2 regions of the Streptomyces sp. NBC_00094 genome follow, and region 1 is predicted to be linked to the other one. Evidence: riboswitches for the same ligand, from Rfam matches in the RefSeq annotation. Region 1 holds a riboswitch; the other holds the start of a gene.

The links. A riboswitch is a leader RNA that binds a small molecule or an ion and turns the genes downstream of it on or off. The one in region 1 is predicted to bind S-adenosylmethionine.
Region 2: it holds a riboswitch for S-adenosylmethionine, as region 1 does, so the genes downstream of both, thrC (threonine synthase) here and OG580_RS09355 (aminotransferase class V-fold PLP-dependent enzyme) in region 1, are expected to answer to the same signal.

Annotation. Positions count from the first base shown of each region.
Region 1 is NZ_JAPEMB010000001.1:2,154,224-2,169,040, reverse strand. It holds gene ctaD (cytochrome c oxidase subunit I) at 1-142, shown strand, start outside; gene OG580_RS09395 (cytochrome c oxidase subunit 4) at 139-537, shown strand; gene OG580_RS09390 (Ig-like domain-containing protein) at 660-1,919, shown strand; gene OG580_RS09385 (hypothetical protein) at 2,103-2,504, opposite strand; gene OG580_RS09380 (heme-copper oxidase subunit III) at 2,696-3,316, shown strand; gene OG580_RS09375 (c-type cytochrome) at 3,391-4,200, shown strand; gene OG580_RS09370 (Rieske 2Fe-2S domain-containing protein) at 4,197-5,249, shown strand; gene OG580_RS09365 (cytochrome bc complex cytochrome b subunit) at 5,246-6,871, shown strand; gene trpD (anthranilate phosphoribosyltransferase) at 7,003-8,067, shown strand; SAM riboswitch class IV at 8,145-8,261, shown strand; gene OG580_RS09355 (aminotransferase class V-fold PLP-dependent enzyme) at 8,479-9,867, shown strand; gene OG580_RS09350 (Lrp/AsnC family transcriptional regulator) at 9,939-10,220, opposite strand; gene OG580_RS09345 (rhomboid family intramembrane serine protease) at 10,217-10,951, opposite strand; gene OG580_RS09340 (hypothetical protein) at 11,121-11,363, shown strand; gene OG580_RS09335 (NYN domain-containing protein) at 11,397-12,761, shown strand; gene OG580_RS09330 (C40 family peptidase) at 13,019-14,065, shown strand; gene OG580_RS09325 (NlpC/P60 family protein) at 14,266-14,817, shown strand, end outside.
Region 2 is NZ_JAPEMB010000001.1:4,488,749-4,503,565, reverse strand. It holds gene OG580_RS19915 (hypothetical protein) at 1-126, shown strand, start outside; gene OG580_RS19910 (aldo/keto reductase) at 315-1,259, shown strand; gene OG580_RS19905 (FG-GAP-like repeat-containing protein) at 1,377-4,517, opposite strand; gene OG580_RS19900 (class I SAM-dependent methyltransferase) at 4,892-5,629, shown strand; gene OG580_RS19895 (GNAT family N-acetyltransferase) at 5,665-6,270, shown strand; gene OG580_RS19890 (SRPBCC family protein) at 6,289-6,768, opposite strand; gene groL (chaperonin GroEL) at 6,917-8,545, opposite strand; gene OG580_RS19880 (cold-shock protein) at 9,038-9,241, opposite strand; gene OG580_RS19875 (MoaD/ThiS family protein) at 9,675-9,950, opposite strand; gene thrC (threonine synthase) at 9,964-11,274, opposite strand; SAM riboswitch class I at 11,268-11,412, opposite strand; gene OG580_RS19865 (glucosyl-3-phosphoglycerate synthase) at 11,561-12,529, shown strand; gene OG580_RS19860 (hypothetical protein) at 12,568-14,439, shown strand; gene OG580_RS19855 (trehalose-6-phosphate synthase) at 14,556-14,817, shown strand, end outside.

The DNA of each region.
Region 1 (14,817 bases):
CAACTTCCTCACCCTGCCGCGGATCCGTTCCGAATCCCCGGCGTTCGATCTGCACCACCCTGAGATCGCGGCTGTCGACCAGCTCGAGAACAAGGGCCACGCCGTCGAGGCCCTCGCGGGCAGCAAGGAGGCCGGCAAGTGAAGATCCAAGGCAAGATGTTCATCTGGCTGAGCGTCTTCATCCTTGCCATGGCGATCCTTTACGGCGTCTGGTCCAAGGAGCCGGTCGGTACGACGGCGCTCTTCCTGGCCTTCGGCCTGTCCATCATGATCGGCTACTACCTGGCCTTCACGGCCAAGCGTGTCGACGCGATGGCGCAGGACGACAAGGAAGCCGACGTCGCGGACGAGGCCGGTGAAGTGGGCTTCTTCGCCCCGCACAGCTGGCAGCCGCTGTCGCTGGCCGTCGGCGGTGCGCTCGCCTTCCTCGCCGTCGCGATGGGCTGGTGGATCCTGTACTTCTCGTTCCCGCTGCTCCTGGTCGGCCTCTTCGGCTGGGTCTTCGAGTTCTACCGCGGCGAGAACCAGAACCAGTAGCGGTACCCCGCTCCGTACCGGAGCACACCGAGGGGCCCGGACACTTCGTCACCGAAGTGTCCGGGCCCCTCGTTTGCAGCACTCGACGCGCCCACGCCGGGGATTGTTCTTACGGTGATGTCATGAACGACACGCCGCGCATTCGGACTGTTCTGAGCTGCACTCTTCTGGCCGTCACCGTCACCGCAGCCGCCACGGCGTGCGCGGGTTCCGACGGCCATCCGCTGTCGGTGAAGCCCTATGACGCGGCGGACCAGCTCGCCATCAGCGCGGCGGTCGGCGGCGCGAAGGCGGACCCCGAGAAGCCCCTGGAGATCTCCGCCAAGGGCGAGGGCGGTCGGATCACCGACGTCACCGTCACCGACGCGGCCGACCGCCATCTGGCGGGCGAACTCACCGCGGACGGGCAGCGCTGGCGCTCCACGGCCGCTCTGGCGGCGGGCACCCGCTACACGGTCCGGGTGGCCACCGAGGACGAGGACGGGGCTCCAGGCGCCCGTACGTACACGTTCGAGACGGCTCCGGCCAAGCGGGCCCTGACCGTCGCCTTCGGGCCGGAGGCGGGCACCTACGGCGTCGGACAGCCGATCACCGCGGACCTCGCCCTCCCCGTCAAGGACCGGGCGGCCCGTGCCGTCGTCGAGCGGGCCCTCAAGGTCCGCTCCACACCCGCCGTGCAGGGCTCCTGGTACTGGGTGGACGACAAGAAGCTGCACTTCCGCCCGAAGGAGTACTGGCCCGCCGGCGCGCTCGTCACGGCCACCGCCAACCTGGACGGCCTCAAGGTGGGCGACAAGCTCTACGGCGGCGCGTCCAAGCCGCTGAAGCTCTCCATCGGCGACCGCGTCGAGGCTGTCGCGGACGCCGGGTCGCACTACATGACCGTGCGGCGCAACGGAGAAGTGATCAACACCATTCCGGTGACCACCGGCAAGCCCGGCTTCTCCACCCGCAACGGCATCAAGGTCGTGCTCGGCAAGGAGTACTACGTCCGGATGCGCGGCACCAGCGTCGGCATAGCCGAGGGCAGTGCCGAGTCGTACGACCTGCCGGTCTACTACGCCACTCGGGTGACATGGAGCGGTGAATACGTCCACGCCGCGCCGTGGTCCGTCGGCTCGCAGGGCGTGGCGAACGTCAGCCACGGCTGTGTCGGCATGTCGACCGGGAACGCGGCCTGGTTCTACAAGACCGTCCGCCCCGGCGACATCGTCAGGACCGTCAACAGCCGTGGCGACACGATGGACACCTTCGGCAACGGCTTCGGCGACTGGAACATGCCGTGGGAGAAGTGGCGCAAGGGCAGCGCCCTGGTGGAGGCGTCGGGGGACCCGACCGCCACCGAGGACGCCAAGGCCCGCCTCCGGCCGCTCTCTTTCTAGGGCTCGGTTCTCCCCCTGGCTTCGCCGGGGGGACCCCCACGGGGCGCTCAAGCCGGGCTCACAGTCCCGACCGTGCTCGACCCTCCCCCTGCCTTCGGCGGGGGGACCCCCAGTTCCTCACGGGCCTCCGCGCGCTCGGGACTGTTCCCCCGGCCGCGCCCCTTCGGCTCACTCGCCTGGGGGTTACGCGTCCAGGGACAGCCGGGAACGCAGCAGGGCGGCCAGGGACGCCGCGAACTCCACCGGTTCCACCGGGAGGGTGGTCGCGGCGTCCGCGCGGCTCCAGGTGGCCAGCCAGGCGTCCTGCGGGCGCCCGATGAGCAGCAGCACCGGCGGGCAGCGGAAGACCTCGTCCTTGATCTGCCGGCAGACACCCATGCCGCCGGCGGGCACCGCCTCGCCGTCCAGGACGCAGACGTCGATGCCGCCCTCGTCCAGGCGCTTCAGCACCGCAGGCAGCGTGGCGCACTCCACGAACGCGACCGGGGGCACGTCGGCCGCGGGCCTGCGCCCCGCGGCGAGGCGCACCTGCGCGCGGGTGTTCGCGTCGTCGCTGTAGACCAGGACCGTGGCACTCGACTGCATCGTTCCTCCGTGGGGAAGTCCGTGGGAAGGTCGTCGATCGATGCGCGGGATGCTACTCCGGTCCACACCCCGTCAACACCCGTTCAGCACCTGTTCGAAGGGGCTTCCGATGGGCCGTTCGGGCTGGACACACCCCTCTGACACTCCGAACGGCACCCCCCGGAGTGAGGGCGGGATAAGCGACCGACATAATGTCGGTCGTGGCGACAGTAACGACAGTAGAAACAGGGCACGCGCACCCGTCGGTCAATCGACCGAACCTCACCAGCGTCGGAACCATCATCTGGTTGAGCTCCGAGCTGATGTTCTTCGCGGCCCTCTTCGCGATGTACTTCACCCTGCGATCGGTGACAGGTCCCGAGTTCTGGGCGGAAAAGGCCTCGGCCTTGAACTTCCCGTTCTCGGCGACCAACACCACGATCCTGGTGCTCTCCTCACTCACCTGCCAGCTCGGCGTCTTCGCCGCGGAGCGGGGCGACGTGAAGAAGCTCCGGTCGTGGTTCATCATCACGTTCGTGATGGGTGCGATCTTCATCGGCGGCCAGGTCTTCGAGTACACCGAGCTGGTGAAGCACGAGGGCCTCTCGCTCTCGTCGGACCCGTACGGCTCGGTGTTCTACCTGACCACCGGCTTCCACGGCCTGCACGTGACGGGCGGTCTCATCGCCTTCCTGCTGGTCCTCGGCCGGACGTACGCCGCCAAGAGGTTCACCCACGAGCAGGCAACCGCCGCCATCGTCGTGTCCTACTACTGGCACTTCGTCGATGTCGTCTGGATCGGCCTCTTCGCCACGATCTACATGATCAAGTAATCGGTCCCGCCGACACGGCGGACCGAGACATCCAGCAAGCATCGACGCAGAAGATCCTGACACCGGGGTAATCCGTGAAAAAGCTCTCCGCACGACGACGCCATCCGCTGGCGGCGGTCGTCGTCCTCCTACTCGCGCTGGCGGCCACTGGGGGGCTGTACGCCGCGTTCGCGCCCGCGGGCACGGCGAAGGCCGATGAAACCGCCCAGTCCCTCGCGATCGAGGAGGGCAAGAAGCTCTACTCCGTCGGCTGCGCCAGCTGCCACGGAACCGGCGGTCAGGGCACCACTGACGGCCCGTCCCTGGTCGGCGTCGGTTCGGCCGCCGTCGACTTCCAGGTCGGCACGGGCCGCATGCCGGCCCAGCAGCCGGGCGCCCAGGTCCCAAAGAAGAAGGTCATCTACTCGCAGGCTGAGATCGATCAGCTCGCGGCGTACGTGGCTTCTCTCGGTGCCGGTGCAATCACGCCGACCGAGGGCCAGTACAGCCCTGACGGTGCGGACGTCGCCAAGGGTGGCGAGCTGTTCCGCTCCAACTGTGCCCAGTGCCACAACTTCACCGGTGAGGGCGGCGCGCTGAGCAACGGCAAGTACGCCCCGAGCCTCGAAGGCGTGAGCCCGAAGCACCTCTACGAGGCCATGCAGACCGGCCCGCAGAACATGCCCTCCTTCCCCGACACGATCATGCCGGAGAAGCAGAAGCAGGACATCATCGCGTACGTCCAGGCCGTCAACAGCGACAAGGCCGACAACCCGGGCGGTCTCAAGCTCGGTGGCCTCGGCCCCGTCTCCGAGGGTCTGTTCGCCTGGATCTTCGGTCTGGGTGCGCTCATCGCAGTTGCCATCTGGGTCGCGGCCCACACCGCTAAGGCCAAGAAGTCATGAGTACCCAAGAGATTCCAGAAGAGAACCTGCCCGCCGGGCAGGACACCGCGCACGGCGCGGTGAAGGTCGCCGACGACCCGTTCGCCGACCCGGGCCTCCCGCCCCACAAGCCGCGCATCCAGGACATCGACGAGCGTGCCGCCCGTCGGTCCGAGCGTGCGGTCGCCTTCATGTTCACGCTGTCGATGCTGGCCACCGTCGGCTTCATCGCCTCGTACGTGATCTTCCCGGTCGACCACATCGTGTACATCTGGCCCTTCGGCCGGGTGTCCTCGCTGAACTTCGCGCTGGGTCTGACCCTCGGTGCGGCGCTCTTCTTCATCGGCGCGGGTGCGGTCCACTGGGCCCGCACCCTGATGTCCGACGTCGAGGTCGCCGACGAGCGTCACCCGATCGCGGCGTCGCCCGAGGTCAAGGCGCAGGTCCTGGCGGACTTCGCGGCCGGTGCCGCCGAGTCCGGCTTCGGCCGTCGCAAGCTCATCCGCAACACGATGTTCGGTGCGCTGGCGCTCGTCCCGCTCTCCGGCGTCATGCTCCTGCGTGACATGGGCCCGCTGCCCGAGAAGAAGCTCCGGACCACCAAGTGGGCCAGGGGCAAGCAGCTCATCAACATGAACACGCATGAGCCGCTGCGCCCCGAGGACGTCGCGGTCGGTTCGCTGACCTTCGCGATGCCCGAGGGCATGTCGGAGCACGACCACGACTTCCAGACCGAGATCGCCAAGGCCGCCCTGATGATCGTCCGGATCCAGCCGGAGGACATCAAGGACAAGCGCGAGCTCGAGTGGTCGCACCAGGGCGTGGTCGCCTTCTCGAAGATCTGCACCCACGTGGGTTGCCCGATCTCCCTGTACGAGCAGCAGACGCATCACGTGCTCTGCCCGTGCCACCAGTCCACCTTCGACCTCTCCGACGGCGCCCGCGTCATCTTCGGCCCGGCCGGTCACGCCCTCCCGCAGCTGCGGATCGGCGTGAACGACAAGGGCTTCCTGGAGGCGCTCGGCGACTTCGACGAGCCCGTCGGTCCTGCCTTCTGGGAGCGCGGATGAGCACCGTGACCGATACGAACAAGAAGGCACCCGCCGGCGAGCGGGTCGTCGACTGGGCCGACGGTCGCCTGGGGATCTACACGCTGGCCAAGGCCAACATGCGGAAGATCTTCCCGGACCACTGGTCCTTCATGCTGGGCGAGATCTGCCTCTACAGCTTCCTCATCATCATCCTGACGGGCGTCTATCTGACGATGTTCTTCCACCCGTCGATGAACGAGGTGGAGTACGTCGGACCGTACGTCCCGCTCCAGGGACAGCTGATGTCCGAGGCGTTCAACTCGACCATGCACATCTCGTTCGAGGTGCGCGGTGGTCTGCTGATCCGGCAGATCCACCACTGGGCGGCGCTGATCTTCCTCGCCGGCATGTTCGTGCACATGATGCGCGTGTTCTTCACCGGCGCGTTCCGCAAGCCGCGTGAGATCAACTGGCTGTTCGGCTTCCTGCTGTTCTTCCTGGGCATGTTCACCGGCTTCACCGGTTACTCGCTCCCGGACGACCTGCTCTCCGGCACCGGTGTCCGCTTCATGCAGGGCGCGATCCTGTCCGTGCCGGTCGTCGGCACGTACCTCTCGATGTTCCTGTTCGGCGGGGAGTTCCCCGGCGGCGACTTCGTGGCCCGGTTCTACTCGGCGCACGTGCTGCTGCTGCCCGGCATCATGCTGGGCCTCGTGGTCGCCCACCTCATCCTGGTGGTCGTCCACAAGCACACGCACTACGAGGGCCCCGGCCGCACGAACAAGAACGTCGTCGGCATGCCGCTGCTGCCCGTGTACATGGCGAAGGCCGGAGGCTTCTTCTTCCTGGTCTTCGGTGTCATCGCGGTCATCTCGGCGATCGCCTCGATCAACCCGATCTGGGCCCTCGGCCCGTACCGCCCGGACCAGGTGTCCACCGGCGCCCAGCCCGACTGGTACATGGGCTTCGCCGAGGGTCTGATCCGTGTCATGCCGGGCTGGGAGATCAACCTCTGGGGCCACACGCTGGTCCTGGGCGTGATGATCCCGCTGGCGATCTTCCCGGCGGTGCTCGGCGCGATCGCGGTCTACCCGTTCATCGAGTCCTGGATCACCGGCGACAAGCGCGAGCACCACATCTCGCAGCGCCCGCGCAACGCTCCGACGCGCACCGGCTTCGGTGTCGCCTGGATCACCGCGTACATGATCATGCTCGTGGGTGGTGGAAACGACCTCTGGGCGACCCACTTCCACCTGTCGATCAACTCGATCACCTGGTTCGTGCGGATCTTCTTCTTCGTCGGCCCGGTCATCGCGTTCATCGCCACCAAGCGGATCTGCCTCGGCCTCCAGCGCCGGGACAAGGACAAGGTGCTGCACGGCCGCGAGTCGGGCATCATCAAGCGCCTGCCGCACGGTGAGTTCGTCGAGGTCCACGAGCCGCTCAGCCAGGGCGAGCTGCACCGCCTCACGGCGCACGAGCAGTACGAGCCCGCGGAGCTGCCGCCGGCCGTCGACGAGAACGGCGTGGAGCGCAAGATCGGCGCGATCGAGAAGCTCCGGGTCAAGCTCAACAAGGGCTACTACGGCGGCGACAGCCAGGTCGCCAAGCCCACCTCGGAGGAGTACAAGGAGATCCAGAGCGGCCACGGCCACCACTGATCACCTTGACCTTCCGATGACGTAGGTCGCCACGGTGAGAGCCCCGTCCATTCGATGGACGGGGCTCTTCGCCGTCTCCGGGGGTCGATAGGGTGACCCTTGTATTCCCTACGTGACGATCAGGAGCTGCCATGAGCGCTGCGACCCCCGCTGGAGGACCTACGTCGGCGGGCCGCTCCTGGCCCGCCCTCCTGAACGGCCTGCTCGAAGGCCGCGACCTCGCCGCCGACGACACGGCCTGGGCGATGGACCTGATCATGCGCGGCGAGGCCACCGACGCCCAGATCGCCGGATTCATGGTGGCGCTGCGGGCCAAGGGCGAGACGGTCGCGGAGATCACCGGCCTCGTACGGAGCATGTACGAGCACGCCAACGTGATCGAGGTGCCGGGCCCCGCCGTCGACATCGTCGGAACCGGCGGCGACGGCGCCAAGACCGTCAACATCTCCACGATGGCGTCGATCGTGGCCGCCGGAGCGGGAGCGAAGGTCGTCAAGCACGGCAACCGCGCCGCGTCCTCCGCCTCCGGTTCCTCCGACGTCCTGGAGAAGCTCGGCATCAACCTGGGCCTGACCCCGCAGCGGGTCGTCGAGGTCGCCGAGGAAGCCGGCATCACCATCTGCTTCGCGGTGAAGTTCCACCCGGCGCTGCGGCACGTCGCCGCCGCGCGCGGCCAGCTGGGCATCCGGACGACCTTCAACGTCCTCGGCCCGCTGACCAATCCGGCCAAGGTGCGGGCCCAGGCCGTCGGAGTCGCCGACGCGCGCATGGCGCCGATCGTGGCCGGGGTCTTCGCCGAGCGCGGCAACTCGGCCCTGGTCTTCCGCGGCGACGACGGCCTGGACGAGCTGACGACCACGTCCACCTCCCGCGTGTGGGTGGTCCGCGGCGGCACGGTGACCGAGGAGCGCTTCGACCCGCGGGACGTGGGCATCGACCTCGTACCCCTGGAGGCGCTGCGCGGCGCGGACGCCTCGTACAACGCGGACGTCGCCCGTCGGCTGCTCGCCGGGGAGACCGGGCCGGTACGGGACGCGGTCCTGCTCAACGCGGCGGCGGCGCTCACGGCGCTCGAAGCGGGCGGGGGCACTCTCGTGGAGCAGTTGAGCGCCGGCATCGCGAGGGCGGCCGAGTCGATCGACTCCGGCGCCGCCCGCCAGGTGCTGGAACGCTGGATCGCCGCCAGCAACGCGTAGTCGTTCCCCCAAGACCCCGGTCCAGTATGCGGACCGGGGTCTTGCGCATGCGCGATCATGTGGCAGGATGCATGTCAGGTCATGAGTGACAGCTACGAAGCCCCGGCTTGCTGTCCGGCAACCCTCCGTCCGTGGCGGGGTGCCCCGGGTGAAGACCAGGCCGTAGGCAGCGAGGTCTACGGCAAGCGCGGGCCCCTCGACACACCAGGGGTCCTGGTCTCTCGAGGAGCTTTTTCCGTGAGCAAGCGAATGCGATAGGGCGAGTCCGCCCCTACTTCACCCTCGGAACAGGGCCGATTCCGCGTACCCGCGTACCCGTTGCCCTCCGAGGCATCACCCGTACCCCGCCATCCCCGGCCGCGTACGGATTCCACTGAAGCCATTCCGCACCGCCCGCCGGGAGATACCGCCATGTCCGCATACCCGAACGCCGCCGTCGAGACCGTCGCCGACTCCGCCGACCCCTGCTGCGCCGCCCCGCTGCCCGTCCTCGGCCGGGACGTCACCGTCCCGCTCGTCACCGGCGGCGAGGTGACCTACGCGGCGCTCGACTACGCGGCCAGCGCGCCGGCCCTCCAGCGGGTGTGGGACGACGTCGCCGCGTACGCCCCCTACTACGGCAGCGTCCACCGCGGCGCCGGCTACCTCTCCCAGCTCTCCACCGACCTCTTCGAGAACAGCCGGGTCACCGTCGCCGAGTTCCTCGACTGCCGCCCCGGCGACCAGGTCGTCTTCACCCGCTCCACCACCGACTCGCTCAACCTGCTGGCCCGGGTCGTTCCGGCCGATTGCGAGGTCTTCGTCTTCGAGACCGAGCACCACGCCTCGCTCCTTCCGTGGCAGGACGCCCGCGTCACCTACCTCAACGCGCCCCGCACCCCGGCGCAGGCCGTCGAGACCCTGGAGCGGGCGCTCGCCGACCGCGACCCTCACGGCCCCGCCCTGGTCTGCGTCACCGGCGCCTCGAACGTCACCGGTGAGCTGTGGCCGGTGAAGGAGCTCGCCGCCGCCGCGCACGCCCACGGCGCCCGGATCGTCCTCGACGCCGCCCAGCTCGCGCCCCACCACCCCGTCTCCGTACGCGAGTTGGACGTGGACTGGGTCGCCTTCTCCGGACACAAGCTGTACGCGCCCTTCGGCTCGGGCGTCCTCGCGGGCCGCTCCGACTGGCTCCAGGACGCCGACCCGTACCTCGCGGGCGGCGGCGCCTCCCGCAAGGTGGCGCGGCGGGCCGACGGCGGCGTGGACGTGGAGTGGCACACCACCGCGGCCCGCCACGAGGCCGGCTCCCCGAACGTCATCGGCGTCTACTCCATCGCCTCCGCCTGCAAGGCGCTCACCGAGGCCGGCTTCGACCAGCTCGTCGCCCGGGAGCAGCACCTGATCGAGACGGTCCGCGCGGGCCTCGCGGAGGTCCCCGAGGTCAAGGTGCTCTCGCTCTTCGGCGACGACGCGCCCCGCGTCGGCGTCATCTCCTTCGTCGTGGACGGCTGGAACAGCTCCCACTTCGCCGCCGCGCTCTCCGCCGAGTACGGCATCGGCGTCCGCGACGGTCTGTTCTGCGCCCACCCGCTGGTCCGCACGCTGCTCGGCAGCGACCCGCAGACCCAGGGGGAGTGCGGCGCCCCCGAGGCGGCCCCGGGGGAGCGGTCCCTCAACGCCATCCGGGTGAGCTTCGGCGCCGGTACGCCCGACGAGCACGTGGAGCGGTTCGTCGGCGCCGTGAAGGAGCTCGTCCGGGACGGCGCGCAGTGGAAGTACCGTACCGAGGACGGCCGCTGCGTCCCGGACCGCGGCTGAGCACTCACTCGTATGGGTGAAGGGGGCCTCCCGATCGGGAGGCCCCCTTCACCCATGACGCGTGTGCGGCCTCAGGACTCCAGGCCGATGGCGAAGGCCGCCTCCAGGTCGTGCTGGGAGTACGTACGGAACGCCACGTGGGTGTCCGTGGCCTCGACGCCCGGGATCTTGCTGATGCTGCCGGGGATGACGTCCGCCAGGTCGTCATGGCGCGAGACCCGGACCATGGCGATCAGGTCGTACGTGCCGGTCACCGAGAAGACCTCGCTGACGCTGTCGAGCGCGGCGATCGACTCGGCGATCTCGGGGATGCGGTCCACGCTGGTCTTGATGAGCACGATCGCGGTGATCACGGCTGGCTTTCTCCCTCGGTCGCCGCGGCTGGAGCCTTCACTCTATCCCCACCCCGGTAGCGGCCCCAGGCGTAGAGGAAGCCGACGGAGAAGCCCACCACATGGGCCAGATAGGCGACGCCCGGACCCGGCCCCGCCGCCCGCGCCGCCAGCCACTGGAGCACGAACCAGAAGATCAGCACGATCCAGGCGGGAAAGCGCAGCGGCAGGAAGAAGAGGAAGGGGAAGAGGCTGGTGACCCGGGAGCGCGGGAAGAGGAAGAGGAAGGCCCCGAGGACCCCGGAGATCGCCCCCGACGCCCCGACGAGGGTCTGCTCGCTGTTCGCGTGGGCCGCCGCGTACCCGAGCAGGGCGAGGTAGCCGGTGCCCAGGTAGAAGAGGGCGAACCCGGCCGGGCCCATGCGCTCCTCGGCCATCGCGCCGAAGACGTAGAGGAAGAGCATGTTCCCCAGCAGGTGGAGCCAGCTGCCGTGGATGAAGAGCGCGGTCAGCGGGGTGAGCAGGGCGTGCGGTTCGCCGCTCATCAGCTCGGCGGGGACCACGCCCCAGCGGCGGAAGTACGCGCCCTGCGCCGCCAGGAGTTCGTCACCCGTGCCGTACGCCGGATTGAGTCCGGAGACCGGGCCGATCACGAAGAGGAGGCAGCAGGCGGCGATCAGGCCGTAGGTCACCGTGGGGCCGCCGCGTGTGCCCCGCCAGGCACCGAGGGTCGCCGCTCGCCAGTCGATCATGGACAGATGATGGCGTACCGGGGCCGAACTGGACAGAGTGCCTCGCCGTGCCCCGGCGCACCGGCGGGGCGCGGCGAGGCCGTAGGGTAACGGGCAGTACGACCGCAGTTCGACGGCGCACCGCGGCTCCCGCACCTGAGTACCACGCAACAGGAAGAAGGACGGCTCGATGACGACGGTTCCCCTGCCGACCGCCGAGACCCGCTGGCGCTGCACGCTCTGCGGCAACCTGACCCGTTTCGACGTGACCCGCTCGTCGAAGGTCGTCGAGTACGTCCATCTGGACCTCGCGGGAGACCCGACGGTCGAGGAGCGGCAGGTGGTCAGTGAGACCATCGAGTCGGTCCGCTGCCGCTGGTGCAACGCGGTGGACCAGATCGAATTGGTGGACAGGCCGGGCGCCGCTTCCTGAGGGACGGCGCGGACGACATAGGGGTGACGGATCGTGGAGCAGCCCGCGCACGGTGGAGAGCCGGCCGGCGCGGCAGGTGACGCTGCCGAGACGCTCGACCACCCACTGACGGAAGGTGTACGTCGGCGGGTCGTCGCGCTGGTCGCGGACGCCTTCGGCGGGCTGACCGTCGCGGAGCTTCCCGCCCCCCTCCGTCAGTACGCCCGGTTCACCGCGAGCCGGCGGGCCAAGTTCGCCGGCAACGCCATGGCGGCCGCGCTGGAGGGCGACCCGCTCTTCCGGCAGCGGATCGGCGAGCGGTTCAAGCAGTCGGAGCCCGAACTGGCCGGAGCCGTCGAGACCGGCACCCCGCCGGCCGCCGCCGACCCGGTCGACGTGGCCGCGGCCGCCTACGTGCTGCGCCCGCCCGGCTGGGTCAAGCTCGTGGCCGCCGCGGGCGAGGAGGCCCTGCGGGCGGACGCCGAGCGGGCCGACGAGGCCGGCCGGCGCGAACTGGAACGGCTGCGCGAGGAGCTGGCCGCCGCGCGGGACCGGTCCCGGGGCGAGACGGAGCAGTTGCGCCACGATCTGGAGGCCGCCCGGAAGGAAGCGGAATCGCTTCACCGCAAGCTGCGCAGCGCCCAGAGCGACGTGAAGCGCGGCGAGGCCGCGATGCGCCGCGCGCAGGGCGAGATCGACGCCGCGAAGGCGGAGGCGGCGGCCCAGGTGTCGGCCGCCGAGAGCGAGAGCCGGCGGCTCAAGGCCCGGCTCGGTGAGGTCGAGGCGGCCCTGGAGGCGAGCCGCAGGACCGCCCGCGAGGGCCGCTCGGTGGAGGACATGCGGCTGCGGCTGCTGCTCGACACGGTCCTCGACGCGGCCCAGGGGCTGCGCCGTGAACTCGCCCTGCCGCCCGTCTCCGTGCATCCCGCGGACACCGTGGACGCGGTCGAGCCGGGGCGGATGTCCCCGAAGGACATCGCGACGCGGGCGCTCTCCGAGACCGACCCCGCGCTGCTCGACCAACTCCTCACGCTGCCGCAGACCCATCTGGTCGTCGACGGCTACAACGTCACCAAGACCGGCTATCCGACGATGCCGTTGGAGAAGCAGCGGCTGCGGCTGCTCGGGAGCCTGTCGGCGCTCGCGGCCCGTTCGGGCGCCGAGGTCACCTGTGTCTTCGACGGGGCGGAGCTGGCGGCCCCGGTGCTGCTCGCGCCGCCGCGCGGGGTGCGGGTGCTGTTCTCCAAGCCCGGTGTCACGGCGGACGAGTTGATCCGGCAGCTGGTGCGGGCCGAGCCGTCGGGGCGGCCCGTGGTGGTGGTCTCCACCGACCGCGAGGTGGCCGACGGAGTCGCGAAGGCGGGCGCGAGGCCCGTCTCGTCCGCATTGTTGCTGAAGCGGCTTTCGCGGCTCTCGTAGAGAGTCACAACTCCTGGGCGTTATGCCCGAATTCTGGATGGCGCACCGTCAAACGGCCATCACTGCCCGTGTGGTGCGAGTAAACAAAGTGCCGTGTGGGCAATATTTTTGCCGGTGGGATTTGAACTGATCACAACTTGGTCACTAGGGTCGGCCTTCGAACCTTCGCGCGGTTGATCACCCATCCGGGGTGGCAGCGGAGGGACCGCCTGCACCTGACCGGTTGGGCGGCTCTGAGGAAGAAGGAGCTCGCCTTCGTGGCGTCCCACCGTCGACCCAAGCAGCCCAGCCGCACCCGCGTGACCGTGCTCACCGCGACCGCGGCCGCCGCCGTCGCGCTCTCCGCCCAGACCGGTGCCCAGGCGGCCCCCAAGCCCACGATCGACGAAGTCAAGACGAAGGTCGACAAGCTGCACCACGAGGCCGAAGAGGCCACGGAGCAGTACAACCTCGCCGACGAGCGCCGCGGGAAGCTGCAGAAGGAGATCGGCGACCTCCAGGACAAGGTGGCCCGAGGTCAGCAGGAGCTCAACACCCTGCGCGACCAGATCGGTTCCGTCGCCAGCGCCCAGTACCGCTCCGGTGGCATCGACCCGGCGCTCCAGCTCTTCCTCTCCGCCGACCCGGACACGTACCTCGACAAGGCGACCGCGATCGACCAGCTGAGCGCTCAGCAGGCCGACGTGCTCACCTCGATCCAGGCCAAGCAGCGGACCCTCGCCCAGCAGCGCGCCGAGGCGACCACGAAGCTGACCGACCTCGAGGACGTCCGCAAGACCCTCGGGGACAAGAAGAAGAAGTACCAGGGCAAGCTGGCCGACGCCCGCGCCCTCCTCAACAGCCTGACCCAGGCCGAGCGTGACCGCATCGCGGAGCAGGAGCGGGAGCAGGAGCAGCGCGCCAGCCGCGCCGCCAACGTGCGGGTCGACCTCGGTGGCGAGGCCCCCGCGTCCGGCTTCGGCGGCCAGGCGCTCGCCGCCGCCGCGACGCAGATCGGCAAGCCGTACGTCTCCGGCGCCGAGGGCCCGAACTCGTACGACTGCTCCGGGCTGACCCAGTGGGCCTACCGCCAGGCCGGCGTCGACATCACCCGCACCACCTACACCCAGCAGAACGACGGCACGAAGATCGGCCGCAGCCAGCTCAAGCCGGGCGACCTGGTCTTCTTCAACAGCCTGTCGCACGTGGGCCTGTACGTGGGCAACAACACGATCCTGCACGCCCCCAAGCCGGGTGCCAGCGTGCGCTACGAGTCGATGAACTACATGGGCACGTTCCAGTTCGGTGTCCGGGTCGGCGGCTGACGCCCCGCCCCGCGAACCGCTCCGGCACACCGCCCAATCGGGTGGTTCACCGGGACACGCGCTGACCTGACGCCCCGCCGGTGACCTGTGTTCTCCGGCGGGGCGTCACTTTGTGTGTCCGGCGGGTTCGTTGGACGCGGACTGCTCAGCGGCTACTGTCTGCCGCGCCAGTCTGCGTCGAGCCGAACGGAGCGCGATTAGTGGCGTCCCACCGCCGACCCGCGAGGGTCACCGTCCTGACCGCGGCCGCCGCGGCCACAGCGGCCGCCTCCCTCGGGGCCGTCCCCGCGAGCGCCGACCCCGGTCCCACGCCCGCGGCCACCCGCGCCACGGTCGACCACCTCTTCGAGGAGGCCGAGAAGGCCACCGAGGGCTACAACAGGGCGGACGAGAAGACGGACGCCCTGCGCCGGACGGTCTCCCGGGCACGGGACGGACTCGCCCGCGGCCAGGAGCGCATCAACCACATGCGCGGCGCCCTCGGCTCGGTGGCCGGCGCCCAGTACCGCTCCGGCGGCATCGACCCCGCCCTCGCGCTGCTGCTCTCCTCCGACCCGGACACCTACCTCGACCGCGCCTCGGCCCTCGACCGGGCCACCGCCCGGCAGAGCGCCGCGCTCGGCGAGCTCCAGCGGGAGCAGCGCCGGCTGGACCAGAAGCGGACCGAGGCGCGCAGGGCCCTCACCGACCTGGAGCAGAGCCGGGCCGAGGTCGCCCGCCACAAGCGGACCGTCGAGCGCAAGCTCGCCGAG
Region 2 (14,817 bases), 2.3 Mb from region 1:
TGCTACGCCTGCTGGTTCCTCCTCACGGACAGCGGGATGCTGATCGAGTTCCAGGACGGGGAAGGCCTGACGGCGGGAAGGCCACCGGCCGACGGGGCGGGTGGGACCGACGGGGCCCCCGGCTGACGGGGGCCACCGGCCAACGCAGCCGACAGCGACCGGCATCACCCGACACCCCGGCAGCGACCGGCATCACCCGACACCCGACAGCGACCGGCATCACCGGCATCACCCGATACCCGTCAGCGGACGGACACCCCGCCGACACGGGAACCCGTTGGCACCGATGCCGCCGCCGGGAGATCATCCCGGCCATGACCACCATCACCACCACCGGTTCGACCGCCTCGCCCCACGCTTCCTCCTCGGGCACCTGGACCCTCGGCGGTGAACTCACCGTCAACCGCGTCGGCTTCGGCGCCATGCGGCTGCCCCAGATCGGCGAGGCCCTCGTCGAGAACGCCGTCCCCAGGGACCGCGACAGCGCGATCGCCGTCCTGCGCAAGGCCGTCGAGCTCGGGGTGAACCACATCGACACGGCGGCCTTCTACTTCTCGCCGCTCCGCTCCGCGAACGAGCTGATCAACAGCGCCCTCGGCGGCCCCTACCCCGACGACCTGGTCATCGCGACCAAGGTCGGCCCGGGCCGGGACCGGGCCGGCGGGTGGCTCCCCCACGCCACCACCCCCGCCCGACTGCGCGCCCAGGTCGAGGAGAACCTGCGCCAGCTCGGCCGCGACCACCTCGACGTCGTCAACCTCCGTATCGTCGGGACCGATTCGATAGCGGAACGCTTCGGCGCCCTCGCCGAGCTCCGCGAGGCCGGCCTCATCCGCCACCTCGGGCTCTCCAACATCACCCCTGCCCACCTCGCCGAGGCCCAGGCCATCGCCCCCGTCGTCTGCGTACAGAACATGTACGGGATCGGCGTCCGCCCCGAGTACGAGGACTTCGTCCGGCTCTGCGGCGAGCAGGGCATCGCCTTCGTCCCCTTCTACGCGATCGCCGCCGCCGGCCGCGAGACCGGAGCGACCGCCCCCGAGAGCTCCGAGGTCCTCGCCGTCGCGAAGGCCCACGGCGCGAGCGCCGCCCAGGTCCGCATCGCCTGGACCCTCCACCAGGGTCCCCATCTGCTCGCCATCCCCGGCACCGGCGACCCCGCCCACCTCGCTGCCAACGTCGAGGCGGGTGCCCTCCGCCTGACCCCCGAGGACCTGGCCCTCCTGAACGACCTCCACCGCACGCCTGAGGCGGTCTGACCGACACGGTCGGACGGCTGAAGAAGAACCTCGCGGAACGCGAAGGGCCCGGCCGTACGGCCGGGCCCTCGGTGCGAATCGATCAGGTGCCAGGAGGCAGGAGGCAAGGGTCAGGGATCAGTACAGACCCTTGAAGCCGTTCCAGCCGCCGGAGCCGATCATGACGCCGGCGACGTAGAGGCCGGTGCCGGTGCTCTTGTACGCGAACAGCCGGCCCGCCGTGTCGCGGGCGAGGAGATCCGCGCGTCCGTCACCGGACAGGTCGCCGACGCCGACCAGGGAGGAGAACGCGCTCCATCCGCCACCGAGCTTGACGCGGGCCGACACACCGCCGGTGGCCGTGCCGTAGTACCGCCACATCACGCCGTACGCGTCCACGCCGAGCAGGTCGCCCCGTCCGTCGCCGTTGAGGTCCCCGGCGCCGACGATCTTCTTGTACGGCTTCCAGTTCACGCCGATCCGGACCCGGGCCTTGAGCCGGTGGTCCGCCGTGCCCGCGTAGAAGTAGACGTCGCCGCTGGACGCCTGGCGGGCGATCAGGTCGGCGTACCCGTCGCCGTTGACGTCGCCGGAGGACGTCAGGACGTCGTACGGGCCCCAGCCGGCGCTGACGAGCGTGTACGGCGAGGAGGCGGAGACCACCTTGTCGCAGCCGGGCCGGTAGGCCCGCAGCTGGTCCCCGACGCGTACGTACACGTCGGCGCAGCGGTCGCCGTTCAGGTCGCCCATGGGGATGAACACCGAGGTCGTCGCGAACTTCGTTCCCGTGCCGGCGATCCGCCCCGAGAGCGTGCCGGTACCGGTCCCCCGGTACATCGAGACCAGGCCGGCCGTGTCCATCACCACCAGGTCGCCGAACCCGTCGCTCCCGGCGAGGTCCCGCCGGACGGCGGCGCCGCCACTCACGGCGACGGCCCCGGTCACCGACAGGTCGGCGCCCTGGGCGTCCGCCGCCTTCGCGGTCAACGTCCAGGTGTACGCACCGTTGGCGACGAGCTTCCCGACGGCGTCCTTCCCGTCCCAGGACGGAGCGACGAGACCCCGGGCCTCACCCCCGGTCAGCGTCCGGACGACCTTGCCGGTCGCCTTGTGCTTGAGCGACAGGGTCCAGGAGGCGGCGGGCTTGGAGAGCCACCAGCGGGGCTTCCAGGGGGCGGACTTGAGGTTGGCGGCGGGGGTGTCGTAGTCGATGGCGGTCAGGCGGGTGGTGGCGCCGCCGAGGCCGGAGACGTGGACCTTCCGCAGGGAGTCGACGAACGCGACGGCCCCGCCGAAGCGGTCGACCGTCCAGACCTCGTTCTCATCCTGGACGTTGTCGTAGGCGAGGACGCCGAGTTCACGGTCCTCCGGCTCACCGGAACGGACGTCGGTCGCCGTCAGCGTGTACCCGTAGGTGCCGTAGGAGGCGTGGGCGAGGAAGCCGTCGCCCAGCCGGGGCTCGCCGTTGGACGGGACCCAGACGTCGACCGAGACCTTCTTCTCGCGGTCGTACACCGCCGCGTCCGTCGAACCCGACGAGCAGCGCGAGTAGATCCACCTGCCGACGACCTGGAGGGAGAAGGGCCGGCAGTCCGTCCCGAGGTCGAGCGTCTCGACGGTCGCACCCGTCCGCAGGTCGATCGCGGAGACGGTGTCGTCCGTCGCGGACGCCGTCCAGAGCCGGCCTCCCCACAGCGCCTGACCGGTGCCGGCGGCGGAGTCCCGGAGGATCTTCCCCGTCTCGATGTCCGCGACGATCGAGCGCGTCCCGGAGTCCGTGGTCCCGCGGAAGTGCGCATGGCGACCCGAGACGCCGTAGAGGAAGGCCGACTGAAGCTTGCCCGCGTAGGCGAGCGTGACCGTGCGCGTGGTCCCCGCGGATCCGGGCGTGGTCACACGCGCCTGGACGGCGCAGTCGGAGCACGACGGCTGCCCGCCGGACGCCGGGCGGTTCACCACGTCCAGGGTGACCAGGCGGCCGTCCCCGGTGTCGTGCCACCACGCCCCGGCGGAGCCCGACGAATTGAGGATCGACGGGCAGTTCGCGGCGGTGCCGGACAGCCCGTCGCAGGTCCAGGCCTGCGACGGCGTGTGCGCGCCGGCAAGGGACAGGCCGAATCCCCGGAGGGTGTGGGTGCCCGCACGCGTCTCCGTCACGACCCTGCCGTTGGCCATGGTCACAGCGGTGTACGGGACGGTCGGGGGAGCGGCCAGGGCCTGGGAGGTGACCGGGGCCCCGTCGGCTCCCGGGGAGACGCGTCGCACGCCCCAATGGGCGTAATCGGTGCCGCCCATGAGGTACAGGGCGCCGTCCGCGCCGGTCTCGACGCCCGCGCCCGACGGGGTGACGATGCCGAGGTCCCGCGTGTCACCCCCGGCGATCGGCGTGGCGACGACCGGGACGGTCGTGAACTCGTACCCGTCGACCGGCCCGTCGTAGTGGCCGACGATCCAGTCGCCGACGACGCCGAGCCGCGCGCCGACGTCGTCCCGGTCGTTCGGGAGCTTCACGGTCCGGCCCGGGTCGCCCTGGTCCGTGCGGGAGACGACGAACGCCCGGTCCGTGCCCGACTCGTCGTACACGACGATCCAGTCGGCGCTGAGGACCGTACGGGCGTTGCTCATGGCGAACGGCACCGTGGGCACGGGTGTGAGCGTGCCCGTGGCGAAGTCGAGCATCGCGTTGTGCCGGGAGGTGGCGTCGGCGTAGGTGATGAGCGCGCCGGCGTCGTCGTGGCTGATGATGCCGGGCGCGTCGACGGCACCCGGCACGAGCACGTCCAGGTCGGCGGGGGCGTCCGGGCCGTAGCCCAGCAGGTGCACGACGCCGCCGTCGTTCCCGAACTCGGTGGTGATCAGCCGGTCCGCCGCGACATCGGGGGACCGCTGCTCGGACCCGATGGCCCAGGAGTAGCTGGCGCCGCTCCCGAAGTCGTGGACGGTGACCTCGTCCCCGAAGCTGGAGAGGCAGGCGACCCTGTCTCCGTGGATGATCGGGTCGGAGGAGGGGCACACCGGACCGTGGGCGACACGCCCGTCCTCCAGGCTCTGCCAGGAGGGGTGAGCGATCTCCCCGTCGCGCATCAGCAGGACACCGGTGCCGGCCCCGACGAGTCGGGTGTCGGGCGTTCCTGCGGGGTCCGCCGGTGCGGCGATCGTGACGTCGTACGGCGTGTCGGACGCGGACGCGGCCGTGGCCGCGGGTGCGGTGGTGGCCGTCAGGCCGGTGATGCCAAGGGCCGCGCTCAGCGCGAGCGCGACGGCTCTTCGGACGGACAAGTACGTGTGTCCCCTCGTACGGGAGTGGAGCCTGAAGGCGGGAACGACACGGGAGGGTGGCACGACGAGCAGGCAGGACAGGGCGGAGTGGACCGCGCGGGCCGGGGGCCGGCGGGACCCCCCCTGTCGGCAGCTGGATCGTACATTCACTCGATTCAACCGCGCCAGAAACATCCGCCGGCGAAGCCCGGGAAGGCCTCTTCCCGGGCCTGGGAGCGGGCGCGCAGGGGTCCGCGGGCGGGATCCGTCCCCGGGGTCCACGACACCGCCCAGAGCCCGCGCGCGGCTCGCACAACAGATCCACACACCGCCTCTGACCTGGGCTTTTATCGCTCCCGGCTCTATTCTGGAGATCGATTCGGAGGGGGATCCACATGGACCTGAACAACCGTGACATCCGCACGGTCGAGGACGTACTGCGCCTGCTCGACGGGCTGTTCGCGCCCGGTGCCGACCGGTGGACCGAGGGTGGGGCCGACTGGTGGGACGGGTTCTACGCCGACCGGGACAAGCCGGTGCCGTTCTTCGTCGCGAAGCCGGACGAGAACCTGGTGTCGTACGTCGAGCGGGGCCTGCTCCCGGCCGGCGGGCGGGCGCTCGACCTCGGGTGCGGGCCCGGGCGGAACAGCCTGTACCTCGCGTCGCTCGGGTACGAGGTGGACGCCGTCGACCTCTCCGCGACCGCGATCGGCTGGGCGGAGGAGCGCACCCGCGAGGCCGGTGCGCGGGGCGTGCGATTCGTGCACGGCGACGCCTTCGCCGCACCCCTGGACGGCCCGTACGACCTCGTCTACGACTCCGGCTGCTTCCACCACCTGCCCCCGCACCGCCGCGTCAGCTACCTCGCGCTCCTCGACCGGGTCCTCGCGCCCGGCGGGCACTTCGCGCTCACCGCGTTCGCCGCCGGGGAGGGCGGCATGGGTTCGGAGCTGCCGGACGCCGAGTTCTACCGGCAGGGGAAGCTGGACGGCGGACTCGCCTACACCGACGCGGAGTTGCGCACGATCTTCGCCGGCCTGACGGAGCTCGACCTCCGCCGGATGCGCGACGAGCCCGCCGCGTCGCCGAGCTTCGGGGAGTCCTTCCTCTGGACGGCCCTCTTCCGTCGCTGACCCCGCGTCACCATTCAAGATCATCAAGGGTCAGAATGACCCGTATGTCGATGACGAACACACCGAAGACGGCAGCGATCGCCGACGCCGAATCGATCAGTCGCTCGCTGGCCCGCGCCTTCGGCGACGACCCGATGATGCGCTTCTTCTTCCCCGACGACGCCTCCCGCGAGCACGCGCTGAACCGGTACTTCAGCACGCTCTTCACCCGGCAGTACGCCCACAACGCCGTCTGCGAACTCACCGACGCCGCAGCGGCGTTCTGGGTGCCGGCGGAGGCCGCGGACAAGGCCGCTCCCGACGCGGAGACCATCCGGGAACTGATGGCCATCCTCGGCGACCGCGCCGGACTGTTCGGCGAGGCCGTCGGGGCGTCCCTCGCGCACACGCCGAAGGAGCCGCACTGGTTCCTGGCCGTGATCGGCGCCGACCCCGCCGCCCAGGGCCAGGGCCACGGCGCCGCCCTGCTGCGCTCGGGCCTCGCCAAGGCCGACGCGGCGGGCCTGCCCGTCTACCTGGAGTCCTCCAAGGAGGACAACCTCCCCTTCTACGCGCACTTCGGATTCACCGTGCGCGAGGAGCTGAGCCTCCCCGGCGGCGGCCCCGCCCTCTGGTCGATGTGGCGCGAGGCCCGCGCGTAGGGCCTGCCCTGGGACCTGTCAGCTCGCGCCCAGCGATCCCAGGTGGTCCGCGAGGCGGTCGTACTGTTCCCGTACGCCCGTCTCCATGCCCGCCGCCAGCGCCTGGTCCCGAATCTCGTTCGAGGGCCAGACCGAGACGCTGGTCAGGGCCGTCCCGCCGTCCGGGGTCGCGTCGAAGGTCAGGGTGACCCGGACCGCGCCCGTGTCCGGCATCTGCTCGAAGACCTCCGTGTAGTCGAGCCGCTCGACCGGGACGATCTCCTCGTACGTACCGGAGAAGACGATCTCCTGACCGTCCGGGGCGGTCTGGCCCCACCGCCAGGCGCCGCCCACCCGGAGATCGATGTCGACGACCGTCGTGGTCAGCCCGGAGACCCCGTACCACGCGCGGACGTGCTCGGGGCGGGTCCAGGCTTCCCAGAGCAGGCGCGGCGGGGCGTCGAAGGTCCGAGTGATGACCAGCTCGCGATCGGCCGGCGTCGTCAGCAGCGTGACCATGGTGCGTTCCCTTCACGAAGGGCCCATTCCAGGATCGCCCCGCCTCTCCCCCACGTCACCTGCGGCGGAAACGCCCGAGGGCGGCACCCCCCTGCTGGGGAGTGCCGCCCTCGGTCGCGTTCAGCGATGAACCACCGATCCCGGAGGATCAGAAGTCCATGTCACCGCCCGGCATGCCGCCGCCGGCCGGCGCGGACGCCTTCTCCGGCTTGTCGGCGATGACGGCCTCGGTGGTGAGGAACAGCGCGGCGATCGACGCGGCGTTCTGCAGCGCGGAGCGCGTGACCTTCGCCGGGTCGATGATGCCCTCGGCGATGAGGTCGACGTACTCGTTGGTCGCGGCGTTCAGGCCGTGGCCGACGGGCAGGTTGCGGACCTTCTCCGCCACGACGCCGCCCTCGAGGCCGGCGTTGACCGCGATCTGCTTCAGCGGGGCCTCGAGGGCCAGCTTCACGATGTTCGCGCCCGTGGCCTCGTCGCCCGAGAGGTCGGCCTCGAGCTTCTCGAAGACCGAGGAAGCCTGGAGCAGCGCCACGCCGCCACCGGCGACGATGCCCTCCTCGACGGCCGCCTTCGCGTTGCGAACGGCGTCCTCGATGCGGTGCTTGCGCTCCTTGAGCTCGACCTCGGTCGCGGCGCCGGCCTTGATGACCGCAACACCGCCGGCGAGCTTCGCCAGGCGCTCCTGCAGCTTCTCGCGGTCGTAGTCGCTGTCCGAGTTCTCGATCTCGGCGCGGATCTGGTTCACGCGACCGGCGACCTGCTCGCTGTCACCGGCACCGTCGACGATGGTGGTCTCGTCCTTGGTGATGACGACCTTGCGGGCGCGGCCCAGCAGGTCGAGGCCCGCGCTCTCCAGCTTGAGGCCGACCTCCTCGGAGATGACCGTGCCGCCGGTGAGGATGGCGATGTCGTTCAGCATGGCCTTACGACGGTCGCCGAAGCCCGGGGCCTTGACCGCGACGGACTTGAAGGTGCCGCGGATCTTGTTGACGACCAGGGTCGACAGGGCCTCGCCCTCGACGTCCTCGGCGATGATCAGCAGCGGCTTGCCCGACTGCATGACCTTCTCCAGGAGCGGGAGCAGGTCCTTCACCGAGGAGATCTTGGAGTTGACGATCAGGAGGTACGGGTCGTCGAGCGACGACTCCATGCGCTCCATGTCGGTGGCGAAGTACGCCGAGATGTAGCCCTTGTCGAAGCGCATGCCCTCGGTGAGCTCGAGCTCCAGACCGAAGGTCTGCGACTCCTCGACGGTGATGACGCCTTCCTTGCCGACCTTGTCCATCGCCTCGGCGATGAGCTCGCCGATCTGGGTGTCGGCGGCGGAGATGGAGGCCGTGGAAGCGATCTGCTCCTTGGTCTCGACATCCTTCGCCTGCTCGAGGAGCGCACCGGAGACGGCCTCGACGGCCTTCTCGATGCCGCGCTTGAGGGCCATCGGGTTGGCACCGGCGGCGACGTTGCGGAGGCCCTCGCGGACGAGCGCCTGGGCGAGAACGGTGGCGGTGGTCGTACCGTCGCCGGCGACGTCGTCCGTCTTCTTGGCGACTTCCTTGACCAGCTCGGCGCCGATCTTCTCGTACGGGTCCTCGAGCTCGATCTCCTTGGCGATGGAGACACCATCGTTGGTGATCGTGGGGGCGCCCCACTTCTTCTCGAGGACGACGTTGCGGCCCTTGGGGCCGAGGGTGACCTTGACGGCGTCAGCGAGCTGGTTCATGCCGCGCTCGAGACCGCGCCGGGCCTCCTCGTCGAACGCGATGATCTTGGCCATGTGAAGTGGTCCTCCCGGACATGGGGTGGATAACGCTCCAGGACCGCGCCGACGCCCGCGACGGACGGCCTCCGGTGCTCCGCGTGGTTCCTTGCCCCACCCGGCCGGCGGCCTCGTCTGCCCGATCCTCGTAGCACTCTCACCTTCCGAGTGCTAACGCCAATGATTAGCACTCGCCCTAGGAGAGTGCAAGCGACTCTCGGGTTTCGGGCAGCTCCGGCAGAGGACTTCGGACAGCTCCGGCACGGGACTTCGGGCGACTCCGGCAGAGGACTTCGGGCAGCTCCGGCACGGCACTCCGAGCAGCTCCGGCACAGGACTTCGGGCGACTCCGGCACAGGCCTCCGGGCAACCCGGCACGGGCCTTCGAGCAACTCCGACAGCGGCCTTCCCGCAGCTCCGGCGCGGGCCGGGGAACGCGCGAGGGGCCCGCTTCCCCTCAGGGATGCGGGCCCCTCGACGGCGTTGCGTCGGTGGCCGATCGCGCCGCGCTCAGACGGCGAGCTTGACCATGTCCGCCTGCGGACCCTTCTGGCCCTGCGAAATCTCGAACTCGACCCGCTGCCCCTCTTCGAGGCTGCGGTAGCCATCCATCTGGATCGCGCTGTAGTGGACGAAAACATCCGCACCACCGTCGACCGCGATGAAGCCGTAGCCCTTCTCCGCGTTGAACCACTTGACGGTGCCCTGAGCCATGCCTAACTCCCCTATTACTGGCCCTTGCGCGGGACCGCACTTCGCGGACCCGGGTCAGACCCTGCGCCGGAACGCGTCGACCGCCGCTGAATGTATCTGCCCAACTGCCCTCTGCAACAGGTCATTCGGGCGAGAATTCTGGGCACTGCGGAAAGGGGAATTAGGGAGAATCCCCGGAGTTCCGGGGCAAGTCGGGCCCGGCAAAACGCGCAGAACGTACACAACGCGCAGGCACTTTGGCTGCTTCCTGACGCACAGGGACGCATTCTCATATGCGTCCGGCATGAGCAGCAGAGGGGGCTTCCCCAACTCTACCCCGCTCAACCCTGCAGAATTGCCCCTTCCGCTTTATGGCGCGGAAGGGGCAATTCAAGAAAGACGGGACAAGAGATGCGCAGGAAGCGTCAGCGGCCTCCGGCACCGCGCCCGACGGTCAGCCTCCGGCGACGGCCGGGATGATCGAGACGCCCGCGCCGGCCGGGGTGGCCGTCTCCAGACCCTGCTCGAAGCGCACGTCGTCGTCGTTCACGTACACGTTGACGAAGCGGCGCAGCTTGCCCTGGTCGTCCAGGACGCGGGCGGCGATGCCCGTGTGGTTCTTCTCCAGGTCCGCGATGACCTCGGCGAGGGTCGCGCCCTCGGCCTGGACCTCGGACTGCCCGCCCGTGTAGGTGCGGAGGATGGTGGGGATGCGGACGTTCACGGCCATGTCTTCGTACCTCTCAGTGGGCCAGGCCCGCGTCGCGGAACGCGTCCAGGCTCGGGCGGATGGTGAGGGTCGCCTGCGAGCTGTCGGCCACGGCGTCCAGGGTCTTGAGGCCGTCGCCGGTGTTGAGGACGACGGTGGTGAGGTTCGGGTCGATCAGACCCGCCTCGACGAGCTTCTTCGTGACGCCGACGGTCACGCCGCCCGCGGTCTCGGCGAAGATGCCCTCGGTCTGGGCGAGCAGCTTGATCGCGTCCACGACCTGCTCGTCGTTCACGTCCTCCACGGCGCCGCCGGTGCGGCGGGCGATGTCGAGGACGTACGGGCCGTCGGCCGGGTTGCCGATCGCCAGCGACTTGGCGATGGTGTTGGGCTTCTGGGGCCGCACGACGTCGTGGCCGGCCTTGAAGGCCACGGACACCGGGGAGCAGCCCTCGGCCTGGGCGCCGAAGATCTTGTACGGCTTGTCCTCGACGAGGCCCAGCTTGATGAGCTCCTGCAGACCCTTGTCGATCTTCGTGAGCTGCGAGCCGGAGGCGATCGGGATGACGAGCTGGTCGGGGATGACCCAGCCGAGCTGCTCGCAGATCTCGTACGCGAGCGTCTTGGAGCCCTCGCCGTAGTACGGGCGGAGGTTCACGTTGACGAAGCCCCAGCCCTCGCCGAGCGGGTCGCCGATGAGCTCCGAGCAGAAGCGGTTGACGTCGTCGTAGTTGCCCTCGATGGCGACGAGGTCACCGCCGTAGACACCGGCCATGACGACCTTGCCCTGCTCCAGGTCGTGCGGGATGAACACGCAGGAGCGGAAGCCGGCGCGGGCGGCCGCGGCGCCGACGGCGCCGGCCAGGTTGCCGGTGGAGGAGCAGGAGAGGGTGGTGAAGCCGAAGGCGCGAGCGGCCTCCAGGGCCTGCGCGACGACCCGGTCCTTGAAGGAGTGGGTCGGGTTGCCCGAGTCGTCCTTGACGAAGAGCTTGCCGGGGGCGACACCGATCTCGCGGGCGAGGTTGTCGGCCTGGACGAGCTTGGTCCAGCCCGGGTTCAGGTTCGGCTTCTCGGCGACGTCGGCGGGGACGGGCAGCAGAGGGGCGTAGCGCCAGATGTTGGCGGGGCCGGCCTCGATCTGCTTGCGCAGTGCCTCGGGGTCACCGGTGGGGAGGTCGTAAGCGACTTCGAGAGGTCCGAAACAGAGTTCGCAGGCGAAGATCGGACCGAGTGCGAAGATTTCACCGCATTCGCGACAGGAAAGCCCGGAAGCGGGACCGAGGTCGACGGTGGTGGCAGAGGCGACAGTCTGTACAGCCATGGAGGCGAGGCCCTTTCTCCTCATCTTTCCCATGACGAACTTTTCGTCATGAGACGGATTTGGCACCTTCCCTAGCCGGGAGCCTCGCTGGAGGACGAGTAACCGACTGGAGGGTTGCCGGGGCTTCAACGGGCCGTTTCCCTCTGCCCCTCTGGATGAGCGGTATTCGATTGTGAAGCGCGGTGGACTTCGTTCCTGCGCTCCGACGCGGGCGGCACCCCGACGTGCATCGGGCATCCGCGTTGTTCAAGACTGTAACCGAAGGCCTGGGCGCTTGGACGGGCCGTCCGTACCGCGAGATGGAGATCACGTGCTGGAAGAGGTGGAGCGCTGGCTGGACCGGCGGTCCTGGTCCGTGGCTGACCGGCCGATGGAGCGGATCCTCGCCGCCAAGCGAAACACGAAGGTCAGCGTCGTGCTGCCGGCGCTGAACGAGGAGGCGACGGTCGGGGACATCGTCACTGTCATCCGCCGCGAACTGATGTCGGAGGCGGTGCCGCTCGTCGACGAACTGGTGGTCGTCGACTCGGGCTCCACCGACCGTACGGCGGAGGTCGCCGCGGCCGCCGGGGCGCGGGTGGTCGCGCGGGACGCGATACTCCCGCGCATACCGGCCGTCCCCGGCAAGGGCGAGGTCCTGTGGCGGTCGCTGATGGTGACGAGCGGGGACGTCGTGTGCTTCGTCGACGCGGACCTCCGGGACTTCTCGGCGGACTTCGTGACGGGGATCGTGGGCCCGCTGCTCACCGATCCCGACATCGACTTCGTCAAGGCGACGTACGACCGTCCCTTCGACACCGGACTCGACGAGCTCGCCTCCGGCAAGACCCCAGGTCAGGGCGGTCGGGTGACGGAGCTGGTGGCGCGGCCGCTGCTCAATCTGCACTGGCCGCAGCTGGCCGGCTTCGTCCAGCCGCTGGGCGGCGAGTACGCGGCGCGGCGCTCCCTCCTCGAACGGCTGCCCTTCCCCGTCGGTTACGGAGTGGAGTTGGGGCTGCTCGTCGACGCGCTGCACACGGTGGGCCTGGACGCGCTCGCCCAGGTGGACGTGGGCGTGCGCAAGCACCGGCACCAGGACGAGCGGGCGTTGGGCCGGATGGCGGCGGCGATCTACCGGACGGCGCAGCTCCGGCTCTCGCGCGGGCACCTCGTACGGCCGCGGCTGACCCAGTTCGAGCGGGGCGAGGAGGGGTTCGTCCCCCGGACCTACGCGGTGGACACCGAGGAGCGGCCGCCGATGGCCGATATCACGGAGTACGCGCGCCGCCGCGTGGCGTAACGCCCACCGATGATCCGTTTTGCCTACATTGCCCTTTTATGCGCTTCAGACAACTTCACCTGGGCGGTGTGACGGCGGTGCTCGTCGGCCTCGCGGTGGCCTCGCTCCCGTTCACGGCGGCCGGTCCGGCCTCGGCGGACGTCATCGAGCCCTTCGGCAAGCGGTACGACGAGTCGCTCTACGGCGACTTCACGACGCTGGGCAACACGGTCATGGGGTGCCCCACCGACCCCGCGGACATGGCCACGCGCTGCGCGACCGCGGCGAGCGGGCAGGGCTCCGACAACAACAACACCTTCGTCATGCGGCGGCTCGACGCCGCCGGCCTGGCGGCGGCCGGCGCGGCGCCCGACTTCGGCTCCAGCACCGGCCACGTCAGGATCCCGGCGGGCGCCGAGGTCGCGTACGCCCGGCTGTTCTGGGGCGGCAACGACGGCACGTACAAGGGGCCGAGCGGGGCGCAGCTCAAGCGCTGCGACATCTCCGGCGCCGACGTCGCCCCCTCCCCCGGCGACCCGGCGACGACCGCGCCGGTGATCAAGGTCGGGACGGGGGCCGCGACCCCGGTCTCGATCGACAGCATGGTCGCCGACCCGTCCGACGCCAACGGCCCGCACTACTACACGGGCGAGTCGGACGTGACCGCCGCCTTCGCGGGCGTCTCGGGGACGGACGCGCAGGTCGCGGTGGGCGACATCTGGGCGCCGAACGGCAAGGGCTGCGTGGCGGGCTGGTCCCTGACCGTCGTCCACAAGTTCCCCGGCCCCGACCCGGTCCGCGCCCCCGAGCGGCGGAACGTGTACGTGTACGGCGGCCACGTCCTCCAGCGCTCGACCTCCCCCGCCACCACGATCACGGTCGACGGCTTCTACCGGAGCGGCGGCACGGCACGGGCGAGCGTGACCGCGTACGAGGGCGACTGGAACACCCCGGGCGACAAGTTCCTCGTCGACGGCAAGGTCGTCACCGAGGCCCACACGGGGAACACGAACAACTTCTTCATCAGCGAGGACGACGGCGCCGTCGCCCCGAAGCTCGTCAACAACCTGAGCATCGACGCCAAGGCCTTCGACATCCCGGACGGCGCCATCCCGCAGGGCGCGACCGCGACCGATCTGACGTTCTCCACGAACGGCGACACGTACGTGCCGTCCGGGCTCGCCTTCTCCGTGCCGGTGCCCGACCTGGAGATCACCAAGACGGCGAGCCCGCGCACGGTGAAGCCGGGCGACACCCTCACGTACACGATCACCGCGAAGAACATCAGCACGCTCGACTACCCGAACGCCAAGTTCAGCGACGATCTGACCGGGAACCTCGACGACGCCGACTACAACGGTGACGTGCGGACGGACCTCGGCGCGGTGTCGTACGTGAAGCCGAGGATCGGGTACGTGGGGGACATCCCCGCCGGGAAGACGGCGACGGTCACGTACTCGGTGAAGATCAAGGACCCGCCGACCGGGGACGGCAAGCTCCGCAACAGCGTCGAGGTGGAGACCCCGCGTTCCAACTGCGGCGACGGCAGCGAGGACCCGTCCTGCGCGGTGACCCCGGTGATCGAGAGCCCGAAGCCGACACCGACACCGGTGGACCCGACCGACCCGCCGGGCTCGCCCGACCCGACGGACCCGACCGATCCGACCGACCCGTCGAGCTCTCCGGCGCCGACGTCCTCCGCGCCCGTGGATCCCACGGACCCCGCCTCCCCGTCGGCCTCTGCCTCCGTCCCGGTGGGCACGTCCTCCCCGGTCGCCCCGGCCCCGGGGCCCCACGGACAGAACGGCGGCTCGATGGCCGAGACGGGCAGCAGCGGTGAGCGGCTGTGGCTGCTCGGCGCGCTCGGCGTGGCCCTCGCGGCGACGGGCCTGGTGGCGAAGGCGGCGATGCGCGGCCGACGCGACCACTGACGCCGACCGATCTCGTCGTCCCTTTCGGCGGGCCGATCCGACCACACACCGTGGCCGGATCGGCCCGTCTCGTATACGTACGTTTGAGCGTTTACGGGACGGGCTAGGTTCGCCACATGGCTACTGTGCTCGTGGCATCCAACCGGGGACCCGTCTCGTACGTGCGCGGCGAGGACGGTTCGCTCGACGCCCGCAGGGGCGGAGGCGGCCTGGTCTCGGGCCTGAGCGCCGTCACCTCCCAGGACAGCCTGTGGGTGTGCGCGGCGCTCGGCGAGGGCGACCGCGAGGCCGTACGGCGCGGGGTCGGCGAGCCGGGCGTGCGGATGCTGGACATCGCCCCGGACGTCTACGCCGACGCGTACAACGGCATCGCGAACT